DNA from 2 places in the Bradyrhizobium huanghuaihaiense genome. Region 2 is predicted to be linked to the other one. Evidence: riboswitches for the same ligand, from Rfam matches in the RefSeq annotation. Region 2 holds a riboswitch; the other holds the start of a gene.

Region 1 (15,013 bases), 2.0 Mb from region 2:
AGGAAGGCATCGGCGTCGTCCGAGGTCCTGCCCTTGTCGGTCGGGAAGTGGATCAGCACGAAATTGGCGACGCTCGGCGTCACCTTCAGCCCGAGCTTGGTGATCTCCTCCGTGAGCCAGTTGCGCCAGGTCTCGGTGAACTGCTTCGACATCGCCTGATGCGCGGTGTCCTCGATCGCGGCGACCGCGGCATACATCGCCGGCGTCGACACGTTGAAGGGACCGCGGATGCGGTTGACCGCATCGATGATGTGCTCGGGGCCGAACATCCAGCCGATGCGCAGCGCCGCAAGGCCGTGGATCTTGGAGAAGGTGTGCGTCACCACCGTGTTCTCGGTGGTGGCGACGAGCTCGATCCCCATTTCGTAATCGTTGCGCGAGACGTAGTCGCAATAGGCGGCGTCCAGCACCAGCAGCACATGCGAGGGCAGGCCGGCGCGTAGCCGCTTGACCTCGTCGAACGGGATGTAGGTGCCGGTCGGGTTGTTGGGGTTGGCGAGCCAGACCAGCTTCGTCTTCGGCGTCACCGCCTTCAGGATGGCGTCGACGTTGCAGGTGAGGTTGGTCTCCTCCGCGATCACGTTCCTGGCGCCGACCGCCATGGTCGCGATCGGATAGACCAGGAAGCCGTGGGTGGTGGAGATCGCCTCGTCGCCCTGGCCGAGATAGGTGTGGGCGAGCAGGTTGAGGATCTCGTCCGAGCCGGCGCCGCAGATGATGCGGTTCGGATCGAGGCCGAACGAGCGGCCGATCGCTTCGCGCAGCACGCGCGAGGTGCCTTCCGGATAGTCTTCCAGATGACCCGCCACGTTCTTGAAGGCTTCGATCGCCTTGGGCGAGGGCCCGAACGGCGTCTCGTTGGCCGAGAGCTTGAACACCTTGCGGCCCGGCTCCGGCACCGGGGTCTTGCCGGGCGTGTAGGGCGCAATATCGAGAATGCCGGGGTTCGGCACGGGGCGGGACATCTTCAACTCCGGATAGGCTTTAGGCGGTACGCGATTTACGATTTCGACCCGGTCGGGGCCACCGTATAGCGCGTTGCGTGGCTGCCGACGAGGGCCGTGGAGCGCACCGAGGCCCCCGCCTCGATCAGGGCAGCCTTGATTTTGTCGATGCTGCTCGCAGCCGTGACCGAGACCAGCAGCGCCGCGCCGTCGAAGGCGGTATCGGGCACCGCCACGATGTCGGCGAGCGGCGACAGGGTGCGCGCGACCTCGGCATTCCACCCCGACACGCGAACGCTGAAGGTCTCGACCTCCGTCACCAGGGCGCTGTCGGCGACGCGCGAGATCGCGAATACGGGCAGCGCGGCCGGATGGTCGGCGCGCTCGACGAAGGGCATCCGCGCGATGATCTTCGGCGCGCCTTCTGCCTCCAGCTCCAGCCACCACGGTGTGCGGCTGGAGGTCGCCGAGACCAGCGCCAGGTCGCCCTTGGATTTCGCCACCGCCTCGACTGCGGCCTGCGCGCTGAAATGCGCGACGTAGGGCACCGTGAAACCAAAATGGAAGCGGACGGAATCGCGCATCGCGGGCTCGCTCACCGAGATGTCGGCATGCACGGAGAACGGCGCCTGCACATAGGTGAAGGTCGAGATGATGACGCGCCAGATGCTCTCGACGGTGTCGAGCGGCAGGATGCCGCGATGACGTTGCACGATTTCGCGCATCATGGAGGCCTCGCGCGCGGGGCGGAAGGCCGAGCCGACCTCCTGGGTCTGCTTCACCTGGATCAGGCGGTCGATGATGTCGCCGCGCTGCATCAGCAGGCGATGCATGCTCTCGTCGATCGCATCGATCTCCTTGCGCAATTCCTGCAATGATGGTGGCGCGGGCGGACGTTGGGACATATCTGACAGTGGTTGTTGAGAGGCGTTCCAATGCGGGCCGGCCAACGAGATTGGTAAGGTCCGATCCGCTGCGATCAACGTCCTGATTAGGCAGTCAGGGCGACGAAAGCAAAGAGAAATGCAAAGGGAAATTAGGCCTGCTCGGCCGGCGCGGCAGGGATGAATTTGGCTGATCCGGGCCGCGACTTGACGAAAACCGTCCAAGCCGGTAGGTTTTTGCCTGTTCCGTGGTCATTTGAGCCGGCCGGCTTGCAGCCACGTTAAAAAACTCGCTAAACAGGCCGGGGACGCTTCCGATCCCGGCCGAACCTATCGTTCAGGCCGGGTTTTTCATGGCCTGATGTCAATGCGGTCTGAAGTCCGATCGCAAACGAGGTCGATGGTCAGATGGTTGGCGTCAAGTCCATTCCAAGTCCCGCGATCAGTGCCGACGATCGATCGCACGAGGTCGATCATCCGAGCTCGCTGGTCGCGCATTTCGGCGCTGAGCAGCCGCTGCGGCTCGATTGCGGCGTCGATCTCTCCCCGTTCCAGATCGCCTACCAGACCTATGGCGAGCTCAACGCCGATCGCTCCAACGCGATCCTGATCTGTCATGCGCTGACCGGCGATCAGCACGTCGCCAATGTGCATCCCGTCACCGGCAAGCCCGGCTGGTGGGAGACCCTGGTCGGCCCGGGCCGGCCGCTCGATCCCGACAGGTACTTCATCATCTGCTCCAACGTGATCGGCGGCTGCATGGGCTCGACCGGGCCCGCCTCGATCAATCCCGCCACCGGCAAGGTGTGGGGCCTGGAATTCCCCGTCATCACCATTCCGGACATGGTGCGCGCACAGGCGATGCTGATCGACCGGCTCGGCATCGACACGCTGTTCGCCGTGGTCGGCGGCTCGATGGGCGGCATGCAGGTGCTGCAATGGACCGCGGCCTATCCGAGCCGCGTGTTCTCTGCGCTCGCGATCGCCTGCTCGACGCGGCACTCGGCGCAGAACATCGCATTCCACGAGCTCGGCCGCCAGGCCGTGATGGCCGATCCCGACTGGCACAACGGCGGCTATGCCGATCGCGGCATCCATCCGCATCGCGGCCTCGCGGTGGCACGCATGGCGGCGCACATCACCTATCTCTCGGACGCGGCGCTGCATCGGAAGTTCGGCCGGCGCATGCAGGATCGCGAGCTTCCGACTTTCTCGTTCGACGCCGACTTCCAGGTCGAGTCCTATCTGCGTTACCAGGGCTCGTCCTTCGTCGAGCGCTTCGACGCCAACGCCTATCTCTATCTGACGCGCGCGATGGACTATTTCGACATCGCCGCCGACCATGACGGCGTGCTGGCGAAGGCCTTCGCCGGCATCCAGACGCGGTTCTGCGTCGTCTCCTTCACCAGCGACTGGCTGTTTCCGACCTCGGAATCGCGCGCGCTGGTGCATGCGTTGAACGCCTCGAGCGCGCGGGTGTCGTTTGCCGAGATCGAGACCGATCGCGGCCACGATGCCTTCCTGCTCGACGTGCCCGAGTTCTTCGACATCTCCCGCGCCTTCCTGCAATCGGCCGGCAAGGCGCGCGGACTGAATGGTGGGGGTGACTAGCAATGTCAGTGCAGGAAGTTCTGCCGCTGGGCGGCGTTGCGGCCGGGCAGTCCGGCCAGGTTCGCGCCGACCATCTGCTGGTGGCCGAGATGGTCAAGCCGGGCTCGAAAGTGCTCGATGTCGGCTGCGGCGACGGCGACCTGCTTCAGCTGCTCGAGGCTCGCGGCATCGACGGCCGCGGCATCGAGCTGTCGCGCGAGGGCGTCAACCGCTGCGTCGCCAAGGGCCTCGCGGTGGTGCAGGGCGACGCCGATACCGACCTCGTCAACTATCCCGATGATGCCTTCGACTACGTGATCCTGTCGCAGACGCTGCAGGCGACGCGGCAGCCGAAGGTCGTGCTGGAGAATTTGCTGCGCATCGGCCATCGCGCCATCGTCTCGTTCCCGAATTTCGGCTTCTGGAAGATGCGGCTGCAGCTGCTGATCGGGGGGCACATGCCGCGCACGGAGAATTTGCCGGCGACCTGGTACGACACCGCCAACATCCACTTCTGCACCATCAAGGATTTCGTCGAGCTGTGCGACGCCATCAACGTCAAGATGGAGCGCTCGGTGGCGCTCGATCTCTACGGCCGCCCGGTGCCGCTGAACCTGCCCTGGTGGGTGTGGAACATGTTCGGCGAGCAGGGCGTATTTCTGCTCAGCCGGGGCGGAGGGAAGTAGTTTCTCCGTCATTGCGAGGAGCTCTTGCGACGAAGCAATCCAGGCTGTCCCCGCGGCGGGATTCTGGATTGCTTCGCTGCGCTCGCAATGACGGAATACTTGGCGGCGCCCTCGCTCTAATGCGCCGCCAGCGACCGCGGATCGCGCACCGGCCAGCGCCCGGCCTCAACCAGCGTCACGAACCGCTCCACGCTTTCGTTGAACAGCGCGGGCTCCTCGAGATTGAGCACGTGGCCCGATTTCGGAAACATCGCGAGCCCTGCCGCCGGCAGATGCTTCTTCAGGAACAGGCTCGGCCCGACGCAAGGGTCGTCCTCGTCGCCGCAGATGATCAGCGCGGGCGTAGCGACCTTCGCGATCGTGTCCGCCATCGTGTAGATCGAGGGACGGCCGCCCTGGAAGCCGCGCATCGTGTTGGCCGAGCCCTTCGCATCGTGGCGCGCCAGCGCGGCGTAGAAATCGGCGTGGCCGCGCGGATCCTTGACCAGGAAGGGAATCCGGCTCGGCGCCTCGCGCGTGACCTTCGCCACTTCAGCGGAGCCCAGCGTCTCGAACTGCTCGGCATTGGCGCGGCACTGCTTGCGCCAGGCCTCTAAGTTCTCGAGCTCCGAGCCGGAGCCGACGCCGGCGAGCGTCATCGACAGCGCGCGATGCGGCGCGGTCACGCCGATCTGGAGCGAGGAGTAGGCGCCCATCGAGAGCCCGACGAGATGCGCGCGCTCGATCTTGAGATGGTCGAGCACGGCCAGCGCATCGGTGTAGAAATGCGTGTAGGTGTAGACCTCGCCATCAGGCACGTCCGACGGCGTGTAGCCGCGCGCCGAATAGGTGATGCAACGGTGGCCGCGCGAGAAGTAGCGCATCTGCGGCTCCCAATTGGTGTGGTCGGCCGCGAACTCGTGCAGAAAAATAATCGGCGTTCCCTGACCCGCCTCTTCGAAATAGATGCGGACGTCATCCCAGGTCGTGGCGTGGGGCATTAACTGTTTCCCTCTCTTCGGGCCGCCTTTGCAGGATTGCAGTTAATGCTGATGTCCGCAATGCGGCAGCTTCGCACCAGCACCGGCACAAAATCATCGCAGCTATTCGCGGGCGTTGCGTCTTTTTCTCGCCACATCCGGAAGCTTTACGCCCCAGCGGATGTCGGCCACGGCACGGGCCGGCGGGAAAGAGGGGTGTCAACGAAGGATGAAGAATGTTTGAGTTGTTTGTGTTCCGCCTGTCGCGTTGTGTTGTCGCGCTGGCGGTTTTCTTCGCGGCGGTCGCCGCATTCGTTTCTCCGGCCTCGGCGCGGCCGCATCATCGTCATAGCGCAGAGCGGCACACTCACGTGCACCACGCCAGACATCATCACTATCGCCATCATGCACGCAGCTCGCGCTTCGAGCGCAGCGCGGCGCAGTTGCAGGCGGGCGGCTTCGCCGACACGCAGGCCAGCTATGATCCGAATGCCAGCGCCGGCGGTGCGGGCAATAACGGCATGGCTGCCAGCGGCGGCTTCGGCGGCGGATCGGGCCTCGTGTCCGAGGCGCGCCGCTATCTCGGCGGCAATCCGACCGGGCGCGGCAGCCTGTGGTGCGCGCGCTTCATGAACATGGTGCTGGAGCACACCGGCCATCGTGGCACGGGCTCGGACATGGCGAACTCGTTCGCACGGTACGGCACGCGCGTCTCCGGCCCGCAGGTCGGCGCCATCGCGGTGATGTCGCGCGGCCGCCGCGGCGGTCATGTCGGCATCATCACCGGCATCGACGCGCAGGGCAATCCGATCATGATCTCCGGCAACAACGGCAACCGCGTCCGCGAGGCGCCGGTCTCGCGCGGCCGGATCTATGCGTATGTGATGCCGAATTGACGCTCATCGCCGTCGTCATTGCGAGGAGCGAAGCGACGAAGCAATCCAGGCTGCCTCAGCGGACAGATCTCTGGATTGCTTCGCTGCGCTCGCAATGACGGAGTGTGTCGAGCCGACGTCGGCTCACACCAGTCTCGGCGCTTCCACCGCAACCGCATCGCCCACCCCGATCTCGCCACCTTCGATCACCTCGGCATAGATGCCGCAGTCCATGTGGCCGAGGTGGCGCGAGAGCGTCGGCGGGATCTCGAGATCGCGCTTGGCCGTCACCGGGTCGACATTGGTGGCCGGGCAGCGGACGATGCGCTTGACCACCTTCAGCCGGGCCTCGCCGATCGCGAGCGTCTGGCCGACGAGGTCGAGCTCGGACCAGGCCGGCCAGCCCTTGACGTAGAGATTGCCGCGGAAGCGCAGCGGGTGCACGGCGGTGCCGCCGAGCATGGTCTCGATGGCGCGGACGCTGTCGAGATTGATGATCGACACGACCTTGCGGGCGACGTCGGAGAAGCTGTGGTCGCGGCCCGAGAGCACCTTCGGCGGACCCTTCAGTTCCGGCTGAAAATTCTCGGTGAAATAGCTCTCGATGGCGGCGCGCCCGGCGGCGGTCTCCAGATCGCCGCTGGCGACGATCTGGCCGTCCTTGCGGATGGTCAGGCGGTTGGTCGCATCCTCGAAGCGGCTGTCGAGGGAGGCCAGGCGCTCATTGCGCGCCAGCATCAGGAACAGGATTTTTGGCTTCCATTCGGGCGCCTCGGGGTCGAAGCCGCTCGGGCCGTTCTCGATGGCGTAGCGGCGGTCGGCGGGCAGCGTCTCCCCGCGCCGCAAGGGGACGCGGGGCAGGGCCTCCGGTGTCAGGCCCTTGATCGGGTAGCGGTAGAGGCCGGTGATTTCGGCGGTCTGGCTGGCTTTCATGCCGCTACTTAGGGGATTCGACGCAGCTCCGCCAAGCCGGCCGATCAGCGCACGAAATTGTGAAGTCGCCTCTTTCGCATCCGCAACCCGCTTCCCACATCTGCCTCAGGCTGGCGGCCACGCCGGTCCACGACGACCGTTACCGGTTGAGAAACGTCAATGCGGTAATCGGAAACCCAATGAAGATGCCATTTGGGGTGCCTTAGAGGGCCCCAGGGGCAGGCCGAGGGAAAGAAAAGATGAATATCGACAAATACACCGAACGCTCCAGGGGCTTCATCCAGTCCGCGCAGTCGCTCGCGGTCCGCGAGGGGCACCAGCAGTTCTCCACCCTTCACGTCCTGAAAGTCCTCCTGGACGACAATGAAGGGCTCGCGGCCGGTCTGATCGACCGTGCCGGCGGCAATTCCCGTGCGATCCTGAAGGCGACCGAGGAGGCCCTGAACAAGGTGCCGAAGGTCTCCGGCGGCGGCGCCGGCCAGATCTACCTCGCGCCCGAGCTCGCCCGCACCTTCGACGCGGCCGAGAAGGCCGGCGAGAAGGCCGGCGACAGCTTCGTCACCGTCGAGCGGCTGCTGCTCGGTCTCACGCTGGAGAAGACCAGCGAGGCAGGCGCGATCCTCAGCAAAGGCGGCGTCACCCCGCAAAACCTCAATGCGGCGATCGAGGCGCTGCGCAAGGGCCGCACCGCGGATTCGGCGACCGCCGAGAACGCCTATGACGCCCTGAAGAAATATGCCCGCGACCTCACCCAGGCTGCGCGCGACGGCAAGCTCGATCCGGTCATCGGCCGCGACGAGGAGATCCGCCGCACCATCCAGGTGCTCTCGCGCCGGACCAAGAACAATCCCGTCCTGATCGGCGAGCCCGGCGTCGGCAAGACCGCCATCGCGGAAGGCCTCGCGCTGCGCATCGTCAACGGTGACGTGCCCGAGAGCCTGAAGGACAAGAAGCTGCTGTCGCTCGACCTCGGCGCCCTGATCGCGGGTGCCAAATACCGCGGCGAGTTCGAGGAGCGGCTGAAGGCCGTGCTGCAGGAGGTGACCGGCAGCGAAGGCACTTTCATCCTCTTCATCGACGAGATGCACACGCTGATCGGGGCCGGCAAGGGCGACGGCGCGATGGACGCCTCCAACCTGCTCAAGCCGGCGCTCGCCCGCGGCGAGCTGCACTGCATCGGCGCGACCACGCTCGACGAGTACCAGAAGCACGTCGAAAAGGACGCGGCGCTGGCGCGGCGCTTCCAGCCGATCTTCGTCAGCGAGCCCTCGGTCGAGGACACCATCTCGATCCTGCGCGGCCTGAAGGACAAGTACGAGCAGCATCACGGCGTGCGGATCACCGATTCTGCGCTTGTGGCAGCCACGACCCTGTCCAACCGCTACATCACCGACCGCTTCCTGCCGGACAAGGCGATCGACCTCATGGACGAAGCCGCGGCGCGGCTGAAGATGCAGGTCGATTCCAAGCCGGAAGAGCTGGATTCGCTCGACCGTGAGATCATCCGGCTCAAGATCGAGCAGGAGGCGCTGAAGAAGGAAAGCGACCTCGGCTCCAAGACTCGTCTCGAATCTCTGGAGAGGGAGCTGGCTGAGCTCGAGGAGAAGTCTGCGGCGCTGACGTCGCGCTGGAGCGCGGAGAAGAACAAGCTCTCCAACGCCCAGAAGCTGAAGTCCGAGCTCGACGCACTTCGTGTCGAGCTCGCCAATGCGCAGCGGCGCGGCGAATTCCAGAAGGCCGGCGAGCTGGCCTATGGCCGCATTCCGGAGCTGGAGAAGAAGCTCGCGGAGATCGAGGCGCGTGAAGGCTCCGGCGAGATGATGGAGGAGGCGGTCACCGCCAACCACATCGCGCAGGTGGTCTCGCGCTGGACCGGCGTGCCCGTCGACAAGATGCTGGAGGGCGAGAAGGAGAAGCTCCTGAAGATGGAGGAGCAGCTCGGCACCCGCGTCGTCGGCCAGGCTGAGGCCGTGCGTGCGGTCGCAACCGCCGTGCGCCGTTCGCGTGCGGGCCTGCAGGACCCGAACCGCCCCACAGGCTCGTTCATGTTCTTAGGGCCTACCGGCGTCGGCAAGACCGAGCTGACCAAGGCGCTCGCGGAGTACCTGTTCAACGACGAGACCGCGATGGTCCGCCTCGACATGTCCGAATACATGGAGAAGCACTCGGTCTCGCGGCTGATCGGTGCGCCTCCGGGCTATGTCGGCTATGACGAGGGCGGCGCGCTCACCGAAGCGGTGCGGCGCCGGCCCTACCAGGTGGTGCTGTTCGACGAGATCGAGAAGGCGCATCCCGACGTCTTCAACGTCCTGCTGCAGGTGCTCGACGACGGCCGCCTGACCGATGGCCAGGGCCGCACCGTCGACTTCCGCAACACGCTGATCATCATGACCTCGAACCTCGGTTCGGAATTTTTGGTGAACCAGCCGGAGGGCGAGGACACAGCCGCCGTGCGCGAGCAGGTGATGGGAACGGTGCGGGCGCATTTCCGCCCCGAATTCCTCAACCGCGTCGACGAGATCATCCTGTTCCACCGCTTGCAGAAGAGCGAGATGGGCCGGATCGTCGAGATCCAGTTCGCCCGGCTGCAGAAGCTTTTGGCCGATCGCAAGATCGTTCTGAGCCTCGATGCCGCCGGCCGCGACTGGCTCGCCGCCAAGGGCTGGGACCCCGCCTACGGCGCAAGGCCTCTGAAGCGGGTGATCCAGCGCTACCTCCAGGATCCGCTCGCCGAGATGATCCTCGGCGGCGACGTCAGGGACGGCGACACCGTCGCGATCTCCTCCGAAGGCAACGTGCTGACCTTCAACGGCAAGGCGCCGCAGACCGCGGAGATCGCCCAGTTCGAGGCGCCGGTGTCGAAGCGGAAGCTGAACTGAGCGTCATCGCGGCCTGAAACGACAGATCGCCCCGGAGAGGTTCACTTCTCCGGGGCGAATTGTTTTCGTCGGTCCGGTTGACGCCCTAGCCGGCTGGGAACGCGGAGTCGGGCTCGGCCGGTCCAACTTCGGCGTCGTCCTCTTCGAGTTCCGACAGGATATCGACAAGCTCGCGTACCCGCCCCTGCGCCAGTGGCCGCAAATCGTTGATCATGGGCTCGTCGTTGGCGAGCCAGGCTTGGGCTTCGGCGAGCTCGTCCATGGTGGCGCCGGTGCCAATGATGCTGGCGATGGTCAGGTCGTCAGCTCCACCGACGGCCTTGATGACGTCGTCTCGTGTCAAAGGCTGCATGGCATTCATCCCCTTTGCCGCTGCACCGGACACTTCAACCAAATGACCATCGTGTCAGTTCCCCAATTGGCAGGCCGATCTGCGCATGGGGCAGATGCCGGGTGGGAGATCGCACAGCCTCGACGGTGCATCCTTACCGCAATCGGCCGCGTCCCTACAATTTTGACGCGTCGCACGCAAAAAGGGTGTTGTTCGAAAGCGACACGGAGAACGCTTTAACGCGGAGGATGTCTGAATCCTCTTGAACAACCTGCCCCATCGTCGCCACAATCCTTACCGGGGAGTTAAGGGGGCGTGCGATGCGTGGTGTGGCGGAGTTGCGTCGCGTGGGGCGGTCGTTTGCCGGCATTGCGCTGGTTGGACTGTTATTGGCGGGGTGCGAAACCTTCCGCGGAAGGCCAGATCGAATTTACACTGTTGCCGAAGAGGTGGCGAACGCGCGGGAAGCATTGCCTGGTATCGCGACCAGCTACGAGTTCGCCAGGTCCGACAATGATCGGATATTCTATCGCAACGAGTACATCGCTCGCCGGATGTACATCATCGACGCAGAATTCACCGAGTTCGAGACCGCTCTGACGAAGGAACGGGGCGAGTTTGGCTTTACGACGGCGGTGGTCACGCAAGGATTGACGACCGCCGGGGCCGTGTTCACGCCGGCTAATACCGTGCGAACCCTGAGTGCGCTCGCGGGGGGCGTGAATGCAAGCAGGGGCTTTTACGATTCAGAGTTGCTTGTAAACAAGACCATTCAAATCGTGCAGGCCCAGATGGAAGCAAAGCGCGACATCGTCGCCTCCCGCATCATCTCAAAGGTGAACTTCGCTCCACGTACCTATCCTCTCTCCGCTGCCCTACATGATCTTGAAGACTACTATCGTGCGGGCACACTGACGGCCGGCTTGATCAAAGCGAGCGCCGAGGCGGGAGAAGCTGCCAAGGAAGCTGCCACCCAGAAGGAAGCCGCGATGGTTCTCCAGGGAGGCGCTTTCCAACCGAGCGAAGATACGACCAAGCGTGTGCTGGCGTACTTTGCGCCAGGCCCGAAGCGTGCTGACCGGCTCGCAAGAATGAGCGAATGCTTGTTCGCGGTAGGATTCCGTAGTCCTTCGGGAGGCGCTCCGAGCGCCCTCAGTTTTTCCATAGGAGCAAATAACCGGGGTGCGCGATTGAACATGATGAAGTGCGCGAGTGAAAACAAAGATCCGATGTAGTTTCGATCAATTGATGGAGGCGAACATGTCTCAGTATCACAAACATGGTGCCTATGACCCTAACGGACCCACTACAAAGAGGGTAGTCGCGTATTTCTCGAGCGGAGCGAAACGCACCCAGCGATTGCAACGAATGAGTGCGCGACTGTTTGAAATGGGTTTACGCTCCCCGAAGGGCGGTCCTCCAAATGCTTTGGCGTATGCAATTGGATCGGGCAATCGGAGCGTCAGATTGCAGATGATTGAGCACGCAAAGACGCACGATCCGATGTAGTTGCGTTCGTATATATGGGGGATGACGATGACTACTACGAACGTCGATATTTCGAATAAAGATGACGCAAAAGCGCTTGTGCAGACCTTTGTTGATCAAGATGAGCAAGTCGCAAAAATAGAAATTACCGTGACGAATGGCGTGTTTGCCGGGGCAGTCACCTTTAATGATCCGCCTGCGCCCGAGGCAGTGGGAGACGGAACAATGGATACGGCCAAGACGGATGCGGCCAAAGCCATTGACGATGGAAAATCCAAAATAACCATCGAGAGAAGCGACGCCGGTAAATGGACCGTAACAGCCACGTAGTAGCGAACCTTAAGGGGACTAACGACCGCAACCAGCGTCACCCGCGCAGGCGACACGCCGGTGCGCGGCTCGGCGTGGCTTCGCGCGATTGCGTCTGCTCGGTCCTGTACTTCATTATCACGCGCGGGCAGCGGGTGCGGAAAGCATAGCCCAGCGTGGGCCAGAGGAACAACCCGCGGGCGGGCTCGCCAAGTCCGCCTGACTGGAACGCGCCGAAAACTTATTTCTTCACTACCTTGTAGATCGCATTCTCCACGTCCGAGGAGACGTAGATGACGCCAGTCGCACCGATCGCGACACCCGTCGGAATATGCGTCGGCAGCCCTCCAGGTGCCCCGGTCAGGCCGATTGGAAGGTTAGCCGCGATCTCGGTAGCCTTGCCGCTCTCCGGCTCGATCGCGATCAACCGCTTCGCGCCGACCTCGGCCACGATCAGCCTGCCGTCGCTCGCGCGCGCGATGCCTTCGGGCATTTTCAGCTCCCTGACGAGCACGGTCTTTTCGCCGTTGCTGTCGACCCTGGCGACGGTGCCGGCAAAGGCCTCGGTGACATAGACCTCGCCGCTCGGCCCACCGACGAGCCCCACCGGGCCCTCGAGGTCGCCGATCAGTGTGGTGCGATCCTTGCCGTGCTCGCCGCTGACGCGGACCAGCGATTTGGTGCCAAGCTCGGCCACCAGGATGTTGCCGTCCGCGAGCACGATGGCGTCATGCGGCGCCTTGAAGCCATGCAGCATGTCGCGCGTTGCGCCGGTCTTGCCGTCGATCACCTGCACCGTGCCGGTGAACCAGCTCGACAGGATCACGTCGTTGCCCTTCGCCGTCGCACTCATCGGATATTCGAGCGTGACGCCGGCGGCGTGCATGCGCGCCTTCTCGGTGACCTCGCCGGTCACCCCGTCCACCGTGCGATAGGCGAACACGTCGGCGACGTGAATCGTGTCCTTGCCGTTCTCCGAGGTGACACCGATGCCGCCGGGCAGGGCGAGCTTGCCGATGATGATCTGCTTGGCCTGGCCGGTCGCCGGATCGACCTCCTGGATGCCGTTGTCGGCCATGTTGGAGACGTAGATGCGGTCCTTGTCGTCGATGGCGAGGTTGTCCAGCGACGGCTTCAGCTGCGCGACCACGGTCTTGGCGCCCGACCTGGGATCGACCCGCACGAGCTGGCCGAGCGCGGTATCGACCACAAAGAGATTGCCCTTGGAATCGAAATTCACTGCCGCCGGGACCTTGAAGCCGTCGGCAACCACCGTCAGCTCGGCCTTGTCGACGTCGACCTTTGCGACCTGTCCCTTGAACCAGAGCGGACCGTAGAGCTTGTCGTCGGGGCCGAATTCGAAGCCGTTGAGGCCGCCCATCTTCTCCATGATCTGGCGGGGCGGTTTGACGCCTTCGACGTCGATCTCATAGAGCGTGTCGCCGAGAAAGACGGTGGTGGCGTAGAGCCTGCCGTCCTTGCGGAAGGCGAGGGAATTGATACCGGGAAGGCCCGAGGCGAGCTTCCTGATCGGGCCGTCGCCCTTGCGCGCGTAGAGATCGCCGGCCAGGAAGCCGGTCCAGGCCATGGTGCCGTCGGGCGCGAATGCAATGTCGTCGGCCATTCCGACCGGGGCGGGGATTGCAACCTTGGCGGTACCGCCGGCGATGTCGACCTCATAGAGCGCAGCGCCGGCGACGCTGCCGGCGAACAAATGGCCGGCGTTGTCGATCCCGAGCCCGTGCACGCCATGGAACGCCGAGCCCGGAACGAGCCTGCTAACCTCCCAGTTTTCAGCGGATGCGCGCGGGATGCAGAAAACCGCAGCAATCAGGGCCGCGCAGGCGAGCCTGTTCTTCATGGCGAGACCTCCCGTTTTTTTGGAAAGTATTCGCCCGTCACACGGCTTTGGCAAACGAAACTTGACGTTGTGACGCGATGAAGCGGCCGCTGTTTCGCAGCGTTCCGTTCAATCATGTTCGAAGATGTCCGGACAGTGTCGGGCGGTCGCCGACTTAGCGGTTTGTCACCTGCAACGGTCCGCCCGTTGCATCCGACATGCGCGCGATGGCGCCGCCTCGGCCGCTCATCATGCCATCGAGCCGGTCACGTTCCTTCTCGAAGCCTGCGAGCATCGGGCCTTCCAGCGAGCGCCCCCGCGGCAATTTCACACGCAGCGGATCGACGAAGCGGCCGTTCACCAGGATTTCGTAGTGCACGTGCGGGCCGGTCGACGCGCCGGTCGATCCGACGAAGCCGATGACCTGGCCCTGGCGGACCTTCCTGCCGGCTTCCATGCCCTTGGCGTAGGCCGACATGTGGCCGTAGGCCGTCTCGTAGCCGTTATTGTGCTTGATGCGGACATACTTGCCGTAGCCGCCCTCAGTGCCGATCTTTTCGATCACGCCGTTGCCGGAGGCGAAGATCGGCGTGCCGTAGGCGGTGGCCCAGTCGACGCCGGTGTGCATCTTCACATAGCCCAGGATCGGGTGGCGGCGGCCGCCGAAGCCCGAGCGCATGATGGCGTTGTTGACGGGCTTCCTGACCAGGAACTTCTTCGCGCTCTTGCCGGTCTCGTCGTAGTAGTCGACGACGCCGTCGTCGGGGCTCTGATAGCGATAATATTTCTTGGTCTCGCCGCCGACGGTGAGCGAAGCGAACAGCACGTCGTTCTTTTCGCTCGACGTCACGCCCTCGTCCTCGCCGGCGTAGAACACGTCGAAGGAATCGCCCGGCTGCACCTTGCGCTGGAAATCGACGTCGTAGGAATAGATCTTGATCATGTCCTCGATGACCGGCATCGGGACCTTGTTGCGCATCGCGGTCTCGTAGATGCTCTGGTAGAGCCGGACGCCGGTACCGTCATCGTCGTCATCGTCGTCGCTGTTGGCGTTGGCCGCAGCGTCGGCGACGGTGTTCATGCTGGAGACGTCGACCGCGACGTATTTGCCGAGATCGGACAGCGCCGCGATCGCTTCCACCATGGTGTCGTTTGCAACCACGACGCGATAGGGCTGGAGCCGGGCGCCGGGGCTTGCGGGCGCCATCAGGATGCGGAGCTTTTCGCCTTCCTTCAGGCCGCCGTCGCGGCCGCGCGGGCCGAGCGTCGCAGTGATCGCCTTGATCTCCTCAGGC
Region 2 (15,013 bases):
GGCCACCGGTGCGCCGATTGTGCTCGGCACCGATCCCGAGGCCGCCGTGAAGGGCGCCGATTGCGTCGTTACCGACACCTGGGTGTCGATGGGCGACAAGGAAGGCGAGCACCGCCACAACGTGCTCAAGCCCTACCAGGTCAATTCGAAGCTGATGTCGCTGGCCAAGCCCGACGCGCTGTTCATGCACTGCCTGCCCGCCCATCGCGGCGAGGAGGTCACAGACGAGGTGATCGACGGCCCGCAATCGGTCGTGTTCGACGAGGCCGAAAACCGCCTGCACGCGCAGAAGGGCATTTTGGCCTGGTGCTTCGACGCGGTGAAGTGATTCAGTTGTCGTCCCGGCCTAGTGCGCAATTGCGCACGGGGGCCGGGACCCATAACCACGAATATCGGTTTGGCGAAGACCGCGGGCCTCCGCTTGCCCGCCACAAGAGAGATCACGCGGTATGGGTCCCGGCCTTCGCCGGGACGACACCTAATTTGCGGTATCGTTGTGCAATCATAGCGACCTCCGGAACACTCCCCCCTTCCATTCCCCGCTCTCCGACCCCAGATAAAGCGCCATGGTTTTCCAATCCCCTGACATGAAAACCGGGCCTGAAGGCCCGGTTCGCGCGCCATCCGCCGTTCCGGTCGACGACGCCGTGCTGCCCTACGAGGTCGACGCGCTCGACGTGCGCGGCCGCCTGGTGCGGCTTGGCCCTGCGCTCGACGACATCCTGACCAAGCACGATTATCCCGCGCCCGTCGGCAAGCTGCTCGGCGAGGCCATCGTGCTGGCGACGCTGCTCGGCTCGGCGCTGAAATTCGAGGGCCGCTTCATCCTCCAAGCCCAGACCGACGGTCCGGTGTCGTTCCTGGTCGTCGACTACAAGGCACCGGATCATCTGCGCGCCTATGCCCGCTACGACGCCTCGCGCCTCGGCACGGCGAACGATTCCGGCACGCTGCTCGGCCGCGGCCATCTCGCCATGACCATCGACCAGGGTCCCGACATGAGCCGCTACCAGGGCCTGGTCGCGCTCGATGGCGGCAGCCTGGAAGACGCCGCCCACGAATATTTCCTGCGCTCCGAGCAGATCCCGACCAAGGTGCGTCTTGCGGTCGGCGAGGAGTGGCGCAGTAGCGACGGCGGCAAGCATCGCTGGCGTGCCGGCGGCATGCTGATGCAGTTTTTGCCGAAGGCGCCGGAGCGCGCGCGGCAGGCGGATCTGCATCCCGGCGATGCACCCGACGGCGCCGAGGTGCACAGCGTTGCCGAGGACGACGCCTGGGTCGAGGCGCGCTCGCTGATCGAGACCGTCGAGGACGTCGAGCTGATCGATCCCGAGCTCTCCGGCGAGCGGCTGCTCTATCGCCTCTTTCACGAGCGCGGCGTGCGCGTGTTCAATCCGCTGTCCCTGAAGGCGCAATGCTCCTGCTCGCGCGACGCAGTCGCGTCCATGCTGAAGAGCTTCTCGCCCGACGACCGCGCTGCGATGGTCAAAGACGACAAGGTCGTCGTTACCTGCGAGTTCTGCTCGTCAGTCTACCAGTTCACGCCGCACGAGGCGGGCGTGGAGAACGCGTAGCAGGGCGGTGCCGTAGCCCGGGTGAGCGAAGCGATACCCGGGAATCCGCTCGCAAAGATCCCGGATGTCGCTTCGCTCATCCGGGCTACGAACTATCACCGTCACCCTGAGGTGCTCGCCTCTTCGGCGAGCCTCGAAGGGCGACGGCCCGGCTGCATCGGGGCCGTTCATCCTTCGAGGTCTCCAAGCGGCGCGGTGCGCCGCATGGCTCGCACGTCAGGATGACGGGTTTAGCAGAGCGCATTGCACGCAATTGGGCAGGTTGAGCCGTGGAGTAACGGCACCGCCAGCGTGCCCCTAGTTCAACACCCGCTTATTGTCCGGGCTGTCCAGCGAGAACGTCGGCACGTCGATCTCGAAGCGCTCGCCGGTTTCGCTGACCATCTGGTAGCGGCCGGTCATGAAGCCGGAGGCGGTCGTGAGCGGCACGCCGGAGGTGTATTCGAACCGCTCGCCGGGGGCGAGCGTCGGCTGCTCGCCGACCACGCCCTCGCCCTTGACCTCCTGCTGGCGGCCGGTGGCGTCGGTGATGATCCAGTGCCGCGTCTTGAGCTGTACGGTCTCATCGCCGGAATTGGTGATGACGATGGTGTACGACCAGAAATAGCGGGAGCGGTCGGCCGACGACTGCTCCGGGACAAAGTTCGGCTCGACGGTCACTTCGATCTGGCGGGTCACGGCGCGGTACATGGCTGCCATCATACCGAAATCCGGCGCCGGAACCAAACCCCGGCGGCAGTTTTGGCGACATCGTGCCGCCAGAATTGGCGAGGAAGTACTCCCCCAAGGGAAGACTCCCTAAGGGAAGACACCCCCATGTGATCCGGCCGCTTTGCGAGATGACGGCTGGACCGGTACACTCCTTCAACGTCGCGATTTGGGTGAGGGTTTTTAGGCCCCGATGACCATTGCCGACCAAGTGACGGGATCGACCATCGCGGGAACCGCCAAACCTGCGGAGCCGCGTGCGGCCGCCATCACGCTGCCCGCCATCGGCGAGCGCGAGCTCCGCCTTGACCTGTTCCGCGGGCTGGCGCTGTGGCTGATCTTCATCGACCATCTGCCGACGAGCCTGCTGACCTGGTTCACGATCCGCAATTACGGCTTCAGCGACGCCACCGAGATCTTCATCTTCATCTCCGGCTACACCGCCGCCTTCGTCTATGGCCGCGCGATGCTGGAGGGCGGCGTCGTCATCGCCACCGCGCGCATCCTGCGGCGGGTCTGGCAGATCTATGTCGCGCACGTCTTCCTGTTCACGATCTTCCTCGCCGAAATCTCCTATGTGGCGACCAGATTCGAGAACCCGCTCTACACCGAAGAGATGGGGATCATGGACTTCCTCAAGCAGCCCGACGTCACCATCGTGCAGGCGCTGCTGCTGCGTTTCCGTCCCGTCAACATGGACGTGCTGCCGCTGTATATCGTCCTGATGCTGGCGCTGCCCGTGATCCTGTGGTCGATGCGGTGGAAGCCCGACGTCACGCTCGGCCTTTCCGTCGTGCTCTACGCGGTGACCTGGGAATACGATCTCTACTTCTCCGCCTATCCGAACGGCTTCTGGGCCTTCAATCCGCTGGCCTGGCAGTTGCTCTTCGTCTTCGGTGCATGGTGTGCGCTCGGAGGTGCGCGGCGCATGTCGCGTATTTTAGCGTCGCCGGTAACGATGTGGATCTCGATCGCCTATATCGTGGCGGCGTTCTACGTGACGCTGACCTGGTATCTGCCGCAGCTGTCCCATCTGATGCCGAAGCGGCTCGAGCAGTGGATGTATCCGATCGACAAGACCGATCTCGACGTTCTGCGTTTCACGCATTTCCTGGCGCTGGCCGCGCTCACCGTGCGCTTCCTGCCGCGCGACTGGCCGGGTCTGAAATCGCAGTGGCTGCGGCCGCTGATCCTGTGCGGCCAGCATTCGCTCGAGATCTTCTGCCTCGGCGTCTTCCTCGCCTTCGCCGGTCATTTCATCCTGGCCGAGGTCTCCGGCGGCGCAGCCATGCATGCGCTGATTAGTCTCTCCGGAATCCTGATCATGTGGGGCGTTGCATGGGTGATTTCGTGGTACAAACGCGTGGCTGACAAGAGCGGTGCGAAAACCAAAAACGCCGTCGGCAACGCCGATCTGGCGGGAGGGGGCTGATGAAGGCGAAGGTTCTCCTGAGCCTGATCCTGCTATGCGGTGGCCTCGCCGCGCCCCAGGCGCGCGCGGGCGATGCTGCGCCTGCCGCGCCGGCCGTGCCCGCAGCCTGCGAATTGCCGTCCTATCTGCTCACCAGCGAAAGCCAGCTTCCCAAGGTCGCCGAGGCCGTCAAATCAGGCAAACCGCTGGAAATCCTGGTCATCGGCAGCCGCTCGACCACGATTCCGGCCTCGGAGGATGCGTCCTATCCGGCGCGCATGCAGGCCATCCTGAAGGACAAGCTGCCGCCGTCGGAGGCCGTGCACGTCTCCGTAGAAATACAGAGCAAGAAAACGGCAGAGGAGGCCGCCACCACCTTCGTTAAGCTGATGGAAGCAAAAAGGCCTACTTTGGTCATCTGGCAGACCGGGACCGTGGATGCTATCCGAGCCATCGATCCCGACGATTTTCGCGGTGCTGTGACCGAAGGGGTTGCCGCGCTGCAAAATGCAGGGGCTGATGTCGTGTTGATGAACTTGCAGTACAGCCCGCGGACCGAGACCATGATCTCGGTGCCACCCTATCTCGACAATATGCGGGTGGTGGCGCAGGAGCATGACATTCCGCTGTTCGACCGTTTCGCGATCATGCGGCAGTGGAATGACCAGGGTCAGTTCGACCTGTTCAGCCCGTCCCGCGGGCCGGAGCTGGCGAAACAGGTCCATGATTGCCTTGGCCGGGCGTTGGCACAATTTGTGTTTGACGCAGCCCATCTGGGGCCGGCCCAGCAGCAAAATTGAGGTCTAGCGTTAATGAGTTCTCTCCGCCCTTTTTTCCCGACGGCATCGCTGGCTGCGACCGCAGCGGCAGCGCTGCTGTTGCTGACGCCGGCGTCGCAGTCGCGCGCGCAGGCACAGGCCGCGCAGGCGACGCAAGCACCGGCGCAAACCGCTAATCCCGCTCCCGCTCCCGCTTCGCGTTCCCAGACCACGGTCGCCGTGACGTCCCCCGAGCAGCGCGGCATCACCTCGCGCGCCATCGACAAGGTGAAGCAGGTCGCGAAATCCGCCGGTGACATCTTCAGCCGCGTGCCTTGCCTGCCGCCGAAGGGCGGCTCGAAGGCGATGGGCTCGCTGCCGCATGTCGCTGCCAAGCTCGTCGCCGGCAAGCCCGTCGTGATCGTCGCATTCGGCTCGTCGTCGACCGCCGGCTATGGCGCAAGCTCGCCCGATTTCAACTATCCGAACCGTCTCGCCACGCAGCTGCGCCGGCACTATCCGACCGCCGACATTACTGTCGTCAATGCCGGCGTCGGCGGCGAGGACGCGCCCGAGATGATGAAGCGCCTTCAGACGCAGGTGATCGACGTGCATCCAGACATGGTGATCTGGCAGGTCGGCACCAACGCCGTGCTGCGCAATCTCGATCCAGGTGATACCGCCAAGCTCGTCGAGGACGGTATCTCCCGCATCCAGGCCGCCGGCGGCGCCGACATCGTGCTGGTCGATCCGCAATATTCGCCGGCCGTCAATCAGCGCGCCGAGAGCGCCGGCAAGATGATCAAGCTGCTCGGCAAGGTCGCTGAGCTCCGTAAGGTCGGCATCTTCCCGCGCTTCGAGGTGATGCGCGACTGGCACGAGAACCAGTCGATCCCGGTCGAGAGCTTCGTGATCGCCGACGGCCTGCACATGAACGATTGGGGCTACGCCTGCTTCGCCCAGCTGCTCGGCGACGACATCATCCGCTCCGTCGGCCAGATCAAGTTAGGGGTGAACGTGCCGGCGGATGTGCGGACGTATCGGCCGATGTAGCAAGGTGCCGTAGGGTGGGCAAAGGCGCAAAGCGCCGTGCCCACCATCGCTCAGTGATACGAAGGAAGAAGACGTGGGCACGCTTTCGCTTTGCCCACCCTACGAGACCGCCGTCGCCTCACGCCTTCTCCAGCGCCGCCGTCAGATCCTCGATCAGATCATCCGCGTGCTCCAGCCCCGCCGAGAAGCGGATGAAGCCCTCGCTGATGCCGAGCGCGGCACGGTCTTCCGGCTTGAGGCGCTGATGCGTCGTGGTCGCCGGATGCGTGACGAGACTCTTGGCGTCGCCGAGATTGTTCGAGATCTTCGCAAGCTTGAGCTCGTTCAGCACGCGGAACGCGGCCGCCTTGCCGCCCTTCACCTCGAAGCCGACCAGCGTCGAGCCGCCGCGCATCTGCTTCTTCACCAGCGCCGCCTGCGGATGATCGGCGCGGCCAGGATAGACCAATCGCGAAATCTTCGGATGACTCGCCAGCACTTCGGCGACGCGGCCCGCGGTGTCGGTCTGCGCGCGCACGCGCACGCCCAGCGTCTCCAGGCCCTTGAGCAGGACCCAGGCGTTGAACGGCGAGATCGACGGGCCGGTCTGGCGCATGAAATTATGCAGGTGCTCGGCGATGAAGGCTTCCGATGACAGGATGATGCCGCCCAGACACCGGCCCTGGCCGTCGATGTGCTTGGTCGCGGAATAGACGACGACGTCGGCGCCCAGCGCGAGCGGGCTCTGCCAGATCGGGGTTGCGAACACGTTGTCGACGACGAGCCGCGCGCCGCCGCCGTGCGCGATCTCGGCGATGCCGGGAATGTCGAGCACATCCAACGTCGGGTTGGTTGGGCTCTCCAGGAAGAACGTCTTGGTATTGGGCCTCAAGGCCCGCTGCCACTGGTCGAGATCGGCCCCGTCGACCAGCGTGGTCTCGATGCCGTAGCGCGGGAGCAGGTCCTGAATCACGTAGAGGCACGAGCCGAACAGCGCGCGCGAGGCGACCACGTGATCGCCGGCTTTCAGCGGCGCCAGGATCGCGGTCGTCACCGCGGCCATGCCGGTTGCCGCCGAGCGGGCCGCTTCGGCGCCCTCGAGCTCGATCATGCGGCGCTCGAACATCGCAATGGTCGGGTTGGAGTAGCGCGAATAGATGAAGCCGGGGTCCTCGCCCTTGAACCGCGCCTCGCACTCCTCGGCGCTGTTGTAGACATAGCCTTGCGTCAAAAACAGCGCCTCCGACGTCTCGCCATATTGCGAGCGCAGGGTGCCGGAATGGACGAGGCGGGTTTCGGGGCGGTAAGTGGCAGGCGACTTCGACATAGGACCCTCCGACATGACCGTTTCGTCGAAAACGGTCACAAAAAAACCGGCCTGGACAAATCCACGGGCCGGGATCACAGAGGTCCCCGGCCTGTTTAGCGACTTATTTAACGTGGCTGCAAGCCGGCCGGCTCAAATCACCACGGGATAAGTGATGCTCATATTCCGCAATGGCCTTTCCGTCAAGGCGTCCATCGGATAGCCGTAAAAGGCTAGTATTTCCCGCATGTCCGGATGCGTTTGACCCCTGACGAGGACCCCCGGTTGAGCTTCACGATCGCCGCCGACGCCAATGGTATCCTGCCCGACCGCATGATCGCGGCGATGGCGAAGGCAGGTCTCATCCTGCCCGCATACGATTTCGTCGAAAGCCAGATCCAGCCGGCCAGCCTCGATCTGCGTCTCGGCGACATCGCCTATCGCGTCCGTGCCAGCTTCCTGCCGGGGCCGGGCGCCACGGTGGCCGAGCGCATCGACGAATTGAAGCTGCACGAGTTCAGCCTTGCCGACGGCGCGGTGCTGGAGACCAACTGCGTCTACATCGTGCCGCTGCTCGAGAGCCTGGCGCTGCCGCCCGAAATCGTCGCAGCGGCAAATCCGAAAAGTTCGACCGGCCGGCTCGACGTCTTCACCCGCGTCATCGCCGACGGCACCCGCCGCTTCGACATGATCGGCGCCGGCTATCACGGCCCGCTCTATGCCGAGATCAGCCCGAAGACGTTTCCGGTGCTGGTGCGCGAGGGCTCGCGCCTCAGCCAAGTGCGCTTCCGCACCGGCGACGCGATCCTCAACGCCGACGAGCTCGATGCGCTGCACGCCACCGAGCGCCTCGTCGACATCGACGATGCCGATCTCTCCGGCGGCGTCGCCGTCTCGGTCGATCTCTCCGGCGAGAAAGCCAACGGCTTCGTCGGCTACCGCGCCAAGCGCCACACTGGCGTCGTCGACGTCGATCGCCGCGCCGGCTACGCGGTGGAGGATTTCTGGGAGCCCATCTCGGCCCGTCCCGATGGCAGCCTGATCCTGGATCCCGGCGAGTTCTACATCCTCGCCTCGAAAGAAGCGGTGCAGGTGCCGCCCGATTACGCCGCGGAGATGGTGCCGTTCGATCCCTTGGTCGGCGAATTCCGCGTGCACTATGCCGGCTTCTTCGATCCCGGCTTCGGCTATGCCGGTGCGGGCGGGCTAGGATCGCGCGCGGTGCTCGAAGTGCGCTCGCGCGAGGTGCCGTTCATCCTCGAGCACGGCCAGATCGTCGGCCGCCTCGTCTACGAGAAGATGCTCGCCCGGCCTGACGCGATGTACGGCCAGCGCATCGGGTCCAACTACCAGGCGCAGGGCCTCAAACTATCGAAGCATTTTCGGGTGTAGCCGCCCATCACCGGGAATCTGCGTGAAGGCTGACGCAGCGCAGGTTGGACGGGAGGTGGATCGTCGAACGGCCCGCCTGAAGTCTCGCCTGGCGCCTTATCGTCCCAGCGCCAGCAACGTACGCGCCGCGACATCGGCGCTCAATCCCCAGACGATTGCGCTCAGATAGTCCGTCACTGGATTGGCGCCGAATGTTTGCGAGCCGTTGAGATAGATCGCCTCGAAGCCGATGAACGCGACGAGCAAGATGGCGGCGAACTTCAGGAACACCTGAAGCTTTGGCGCAACCTTCGCGCGGAATGCCACTAGCTGTTGCTGAAGCCGGGATCCCGGCGACAGTTGCTGCGCCTGAGCCTTCGGGCGCGGGCCTGCGACGTCGTCGGCGGCCTGGTCCTGGTCGTTCGCCGGTAATGTCTCAGCGGCGAGCAAGGCTGTCTCGATGGACGCCACCGTCGGACGTATGTCCTCGACGTCGCTCAACCCCAAGATGCTTCCCCTCAGCGCAGAGATGCGGGCCAGGATTCCATTATTTCGGAGGGTTTCGGCGCGGTCGCTGAGCCGGACCAGTCGCTCTGTCAATGCGATGCGCGCGTCGGCGGCGGTCGCGAGCGTAAGAATTGCGTCGAACTGGCCGCTCAGAAATTTCGTTCTCAAGTCGTCGAGGGTCGGTCCAAGCCATTCCCTGAAGTCCGCCCGGACTGTTTGCGCGCGTGCTTCGATCTCGAAGATCCTGTTCTGAGCCGAGACGATCTTGCTGCCGCGTTCATTGGACCACTTGGCAAGATGGCCGAGCAGAACGCCGATCAAGACCAGGAACAGAACAGTCCAGGGATTGCTGCGGACCGAAATATCCACCGGGAGCAGCAGCCGGCGCTGCCCCCCGTTCAGGACGATCTCGCCTGTGCCGGTATATTTGCCCGGTGCGGAAGCTGAAGTATCGACCGAAAGCACCGCACCTTGCTTGGTGGGTCGAAGCTCGGCCGTCCCGATCAGCGGTCCCTGGCCTCCTTCCGCCATCAACTGCACGCTGCCACTCGTCCCCGTCACCTCCACGCCTTCGGGCAGTCCCGGGATGGTTATCGGAAAGCTCCCCTCCGCCGGACGTTGGGCAAGCAATGCAGACCAGGGGAGGACCGCCGACGCGGAAGTCATCGGCTTGCTCAACGTGGCTGGCTGCATCGCGATCGGCTGCGCCGCGGGAAATTGGACGGTAAGTTTCAGTTTGATCGTTTCAGTCGGCTGGCCATTGACGCGGACCGCGATCTCTCCGGAAAAGATGCCGTATCGGGACGGGAGCGAGTTGATCGCGATTTCAAAGGCTGAGATGCCCGTCACTTCGGTCTTCGGCGGAGCCAGCGGAGTGATGCGGACTTGCCCGCCATCGATCAAAGCCGCTGGAAGGCCTGCCGGGGCCGAGCGTGCCAGATCCGTGGTGACAAACTGGATGGTCGGCGTGCCTGTCGTTTGAAACCGGATGGTCCGCGTTTCGCTCTGCTTGCCGGACTCGCCGACGATCTCGATCGGTGATGCTCCCAGAAATTGGGCAGTGCCATCCGAAGCCGCCGCGACATATTGTGCATCGCCCCAAGCGCACGACAGAGCAACCAATGCTGTTCGGTAGAACCCGCCCATGAGGCCCCTCATCAATGGCGACACCACGGCATAGTATGTAGTAGAATGAGCCGTGGCGCACAACCAAAGAGAGCGCCATGTTAGAATCCATCATTTCCTTCAAACGAGGTAATATTGCGATGGCGCCTCCATTCAAGCAGCTGCAACCGACCGAATTCGTGCACGTTGTCCAGCAGTTCGGCTGGCAGCCTGCGAAAACTCTTATTCACATGCATCATACTTGGCGGCCGAACCATAGCCAGTATCACGGGGTCGGCTCGATTCAGGCGATGTACGACTATCACGTCAACACCAACCACTGGTCCGACATTGCCCAGCACGTGTCGCTTGCGCCAGACGGGACAATCTGGACGGGCCGCCCCTGGAACATGTCACCCGCCAGTGCAGTTGGCTACAACAGCTCGCGCGTTTTCATGTTCGAGACGATCGGCGATTTCGACCAAGGCAAGGATCCGTTGACGGGTGCCCAACTCGACACAGTCGTCCTCGTTATCGCGACGCTGATGAAGAAGTTCGATCTGAGTGCATCGGCGTTGAAATTCCACAACGAGATGTCCACCAAGAGCTGTCCGGGAAGCGCGGTATCCAAGCAGGACATTCTCGACAAGGTCGGCGAATTCATAAATGCTGGCGGAAGCAATGACGTGGCGTCGGTGCTGTCGGAAACGCGCCGGGCGGAAATCTTCGAGGCGATCGGGGCCGGTGCCGCGCAGGCGGATGCGATGCCGGAGGATGCCGGAGAATTGCCTGAGCACGATCCGGCCTACGAGGCGGCGATCTTGAACTCGCTGCCGCGGTAGAACGATCTGTTGCGACATCGGGACGCATCGTCGCGCGCGATGCGCTCCCCTGGAGCATTGATGTACCGTGGAAATCACCGGGACCCTGCGCGTGACTGATCGTGGCGAAGTCGGCGCTTTGCGCGGCATCGTCCGGCTTGAAGATGTGACGCTTGCTGATGCGCGTTCCCGGGTGATCGCGACGGGACCGATCGTGTTGCAACAGGGAGAGGACGAAGGTCGTTTCAGCATATCGATCCCCGACGACATCGAGCGGCGGGCGCAGTACATCTTGAGCGCGCGCTTGGAAGGAGAGCACCTGCAAACCGGACGGGCATGCGTGTTCGGAACCGTCGTTGCTTATCCGTGGCAGCCGCATGATCCGCCGCAAGACCATCTGATTGTTGCACGGCGCTGGACGCGTCAATCTAATTGAGAAGAAGTGGCGGGCTGCATGCCCAGGTTGCGCGTCATCCGAAATCGGTCTAGTGTCGGGGGCGCTGAAATTTGAAGGGCGCAGAGCATAATTTGAAAAAAGAGGTTGTCCCGTGGCTGATAATGCGGAGTTTGTTTCGGGCACTCAGGTGAAGACCGCCTTCGTGAAGATTCACGGTGCTGGTGTCCGTCCAGTGCTCTATGTCGAGATCGACGGGCGGGCGCGCGCCGAGGGCTGCATCGATCTGGGTCCGACACAGGAGGTCGAGGCCACCTCCAGCCAAATTCGCGAGAACGCCGCCGCGACTGCGGCCGGCTTCCAGACGTTCGGTGTCGGCATCAAGGAGCTGCGCTTTCGTTGGCCGGACAAGACCGTGCCCTACACGATCGCCCCCAACTTGCCGAACCAGGATCGGGTGACGGATGCCATTGCTCATTGGCACGAAAAGACCAAGATCAAGTTCGTCAAGCGAACCAACGAGACGGATTTCGTGACATTTCGGCCGGGCAGCGGGTGCTCATCCTCGGTCGGCAGGCAGGAAGGGCAGCAGTTTGTCACGCTCGGGCCGGACTGCACGACGGGCAATTGCATCCATGAGATTGGCCACACCGTCGGATTGTGGCACGAGCAGAGCCGGCGGGACCGCGATCTGTTCGTCCAGGTTCATCTGGAGAACGTGATGCCCGGCATGGAGCACAATTTCACCCAGCATCTGAACGACGGCATCGACCTCGGGGGGTACGACTACGCCTCGATCATGCACTACCCGAAGAACGCATTTTCCAAGGATGGAAGCGCGACCATCGAGCCCGTCTTTGGTCAACCCGAGATCGGTCAGAGGCTCGGCTTGAGTGTCGGAGATATCGAGGCGGTCGAGAAATTGTATCCCTAGCGCGAGGCGGCCGCGACAATGTCGCGGCCGCCGACGCGGTCAGCAGCTAAAGCATGATCCGGAAAAGTGCGAAGCGGTTTTCCGGAAAGATCATGCGCAAACAACAACCTAAAGCGCGATGATGATTCATCCAAATCTCATCGCGCTTTAGTTCTGCTCGGACGGAAGGCGGAGCAGCGTGAACACCTGATTGGCGTCGACCTTCAATGCGACGTTCGTCACCGACTCGTACATCTGGCGTGCCTCGGCATCCTTTTCGCTGAAGGAGTAGAGGCCTTGCTGCAGGTGCTGCACGCCGGCGATAAAGAACGGAATTCCCTTTCCGTAGGCCTTCTTCAGGCTGGTGAGCGCCTCATCGAGTTCTGACTTCGATCGGGCCGTTTTCAGCAGGTACGCGGCCTGAATGACGTTTCCATCCGGCAGCCAGGCAAATTGCGACAACAGCCCAAGCCACTGCGTCCACTGCTCGCGATTGCTATCGGCCAAGCCGGCGATGGCAACGTAGCCTGCTGCGCAAGCCGCGAGCGGATTTCGCTTGTCTGCGAGCAGGGAATTGATCAAGCCGGTTTGACTGGCCTCGGCCAGTACGGTGGACGCGCTGCCGATCTTGTTGCTGTTGAGATACATCAGCAGGCCGCCGAGGCTCGGATCCTGGACCACGACGGTCGTCCGGCCGGCTGCTGACGCGCCTGCCTCGCGCAGGACTTCGATTGTCACGGGGGTCTTGTCCGGGTCCGGCTCGAACGCCCATGGAATCGGAAGCAGGATGACGTCGACGCCATCGCCGCGCCGCATCGCAGCCAGGCAACGAAGCGGCAGCGCCCCGCGGGGTGTCCCGACGATGCTCTTTTGATAATCAGACTGAGTAACCTGCCAGAGGCTCAGCGCGCGATCATCCTTGCGCACGAACGAGCAACCCGGATAGGGCGATGCAGATTTCCGCCATTCGGTCCATGCCGCATGGGAGCGTAGCGTGCTCCACAGCGCGGTCCCATCGGACGGGTTCGCCTGCAGGAGCTCGAAATCCGCGGTCGTGGGCTCTGCTGTGGCATTAGCTTCGGCCGGGTCGTCTCCGGCCGCCGGCGCTGCGGACGCTCCTTCAAGCAGCGCCTTGACCCGCACGTGGAGTTGCCGGAGATGGCCGGCGGCCCATCCGATGACCGTTGGACTGATGTCGATCCTGACATCCTTGGACTTGGCCGCCTTGGAAATTTTCCCCGCAATATCCTTCAGGAATTCTTCGTATTCCTTTTCAGACGGTACGTTCCCCGCGAGCCGCTGCCAACTCAACCACTCGTGGGGCGAAGCCGCGGGCTCGAACACGACGGGGACTTCCGCCGCGTTGTCTGAGACCTCCTGGGTCTTCGACATCACCTCGCCGGAGGGAAGTCGCGCCTCGATCCGGTAAGTCCCGGGCGGAACGTCCACCCGCCGAAAGCCCGTTGCGCCAGCCGGTATGACCACTTCCTGCTCGAACGGTGCCTCCGGAAACTTCCCTTGAAAATCCTTTATCTGCAGCACGTCGGCGACGACGCCCAGTTCGAGGTCCGTGCCAAGGTTCTTCTTGTCGAGCCTGATGTCTAAGCGTCCCATGTCGAGACCTTCAGTAGCACGTTGGAGAACGTGGGCCAGACGACCTCGGTGACTTCGGCGAGCTTGTTACCCGCGATCTGACTTGCGCGGAACACGTATTCGCCGGGTGACAACATCGTGAGGCGATCGCTGATCGTCCGTGGCGGCGGCGCACCGCGAAGCGCGGAAATCACGGCGTTGGCGCGATGTGCCTCGTCGTCCAGCCCGACATAGACCGGTATTTCAGGGTCATTCGCCAGTTTGCGAAGGCGGATCCTGGCGGTTCTGTTGGCGTCGGCGTTCTGCTGGAGACTTCCTGCTCCGACGAGTGCCTGGTTCTGGAGATCGGTCAGCGCTTCAACCATTCGATGAGTCGTAACGTACCAGTCCTGTCCTTCCTTTTTCGCGCTTGCGCCTCTCAGGGCAAGGATGAAGGCGCTGGCGCACAGGCTCGGCTCGTCGGGCCGGCCGAGCGCCTTGCGGTCGATTTCGGTGGAGAACACCGGACATTGCTGCATCGGCTCGTTGATGCCAAGTCGGATATCCCGATCGACGGCGAAGATGCGTTGACCGCCCTGTTGATTCCACTCGGCGATCTCGGGGGTTGAACGGCACGCGTCGAACAGCAGGAACTGGGTGCTTGGTATGCGGCATTCGAGCCCCAGCACGAAATTCGTATAGTTCAATGCGCCGCTCATGGGGTCGTTCTTGTCCTGCCCATAATCTCGCATCAAATAGAGATTCTGCGTTCCACCACTGAGCCCGTGACCGCAGAAATAAAGGATGACGCGGCTTTTCGGATCAACGTCGGCCCGCTCGATCCATGCCGCGATCGCATCGCTGACGTCCTTGATTGTCCCGTTCGGTACAATCCGCAGTCCGAGGTTGCCCTTATCGAAGGAGGCCGGTTGAGGCTCCGAGAGGACGAGGGAAACGCTTGCCAGCGGCAGTTCGCTGCAGTCGAAATGTTGGATAAACCAGGTGGCAATTGCCCTGGCCGAAACAGGCGGCGAACTGAGCTGTTCCAGGTCGAGGTGGTGCTTGGTGAGCGGACCGCTGCCGCCCTTCAAATAATCATAAGTGCCGATGCCGATTGCGATGACGTGGGTCCCCGGTCGTCCGCCCAAGTCAACCTGATGCACCAGCGCCGTATCAGCGGGCATGCGCGATCATCTCTAATTTCAAAGGTCATGGCCGGTCGGCGGACCGCCGCCAAGATAATAGTGAGCTTAAAGTACCCGCGCCAGTTGAGTTCTTATGCCTGCGAATGTCAATCCTACGATGCGGTCAGACGCCCCATCCATCGAGATCGGGCCATCGTCGCCCCAGGGTGGCAGGCCCGACACCGGCTCGCCACCCCTCGTTTCGGTCACGTAACGGCACTCAGGTAGACATTCCATCCGAGTTGAGCGTCAAGGGCGGGCGTGTAGATCCCGTCACTGCGATTGCCCAGTGATCGCTGCTTCGCGTGCAGGGCTTCGGCCGTCGCTGGACCCAAATCGCCGTCGTTGGATTGCCCAA

The links. Region 2 has a riboswitch for S-adenosylmethionine ahead of N2603_RS43385 (O-succinylhomoserine sulfhydrylase). Riboswitches for the same ligand answer to the same signal wherever they lie in the genome.
Region 1: another riboswitch for S-adenosylmethionine. It lies ahead of metX (homoserine O-acetyltransferase MetX); the one in region 2 lies ahead of N2603_RS43385 (O-succinylhomoserine sulfhydrylase).

The regions. Positions count from the first base shown of each region.
Region 1 is NZ_CP104172.1:1,675,321-1,690,333, forward strand. It holds gene N2603_RS07945 (pyridoxal phosphate-dependent aminotransferase) at 1-965, opposite strand, end outside; gene N2603_RS07950 (chorismate mutase) at 1,001-1,849, opposite strand; SAM riboswitch at 2,067-2,146, shown strand; gene metX (homoserine O-acetyltransferase MetX) at 2,237-3,439, shown strand; gene metW (methionine biosynthesis protein MetW) at 3,442-4,104, shown strand; gene N2603_RS07965 (alpha/beta fold hydrolase) at 4,221-5,084, opposite strand; gene N2603_RS07970 (TIGR02594 family protein) at 5,300-5,959, shown strand; gene N2603_RS07975 (MOSC domain-containing protein) at 6,083-6,871, opposite strand; gene clpB (ATP-dependent chaperone ClpB) at 7,111-9,750, shown strand; gene N2603_RS07985 (hypothetical protein) at 9,836-10,102, opposite strand; gene N2603_RS07990 (hypothetical protein) at 10,402-11,316, shown strand; gene N2603_RS07995 (hypothetical protein) at 11,618-11,899, shown strand; gene N2603_RS08000 (NHL repeat-containing protein) at 12,120-13,739, opposite strand; gene N2603_RS08005 (M23 family metallopeptidase) at 13,894-15,013, opposite strand, start outside.
Region 2 is NZ_CP104172.1:9,297,745-9,312,757, reverse strand. It holds gene argF (ornithine carbamoyltransferase) at 1-328, shown strand, start outside; gene N2603_RS43410 (Hsp33 family molecular chaperone) at 567-1,574, shown strand; gene apaG (Co2+/Mg2+ efflux protein ApaG) at 1,872-2,264, opposite strand; gene N2603_RS43400 (OpgC domain-containing protein) at 2,476-3,714, shown strand; gene N2603_RS43395 (SGNH/GDSL hydrolase family protein) at 3,714-4,493, shown strand; gene N2603_RS43390 (SGNH/GDSL hydrolase family protein) at 4,506-5,504, shown strand; gene N2603_RS43385 (O-succinylhomoserine sulfhydrylase) at 5,623-6,810, opposite strand; SAM riboswitch at 6,885-6,964, opposite strand; gene N2603_RS43380 (2'-deoxycytidine 5'-triphosphate deaminase) at 7,045-8,181, shown strand; gene N2603_RS43375 (hypothetical protein) at 8,278-9,813, opposite strand; gene N2603_RS43370 (peptidoglycan recognition protein family protein) at 9,891-10,613, shown strand; gene N2603_RS43365 (YbaY family lipoprotein) at 10,681-11,028, shown strand; gene N2603_RS43360 (M12 family metallopeptidase) at 11,141-11,920, shown strand; gene N2603_RS43355 (hypothetical protein) at 12,068-13,513, opposite strand; gene N2603_RS43350 (caspase family protein) at 13,501-14,655, opposite strand; gene N2603_RS43345 (N-acetylmuramoyl-L-alanine amidase) at 14,862-15,013, opposite strand, start outside.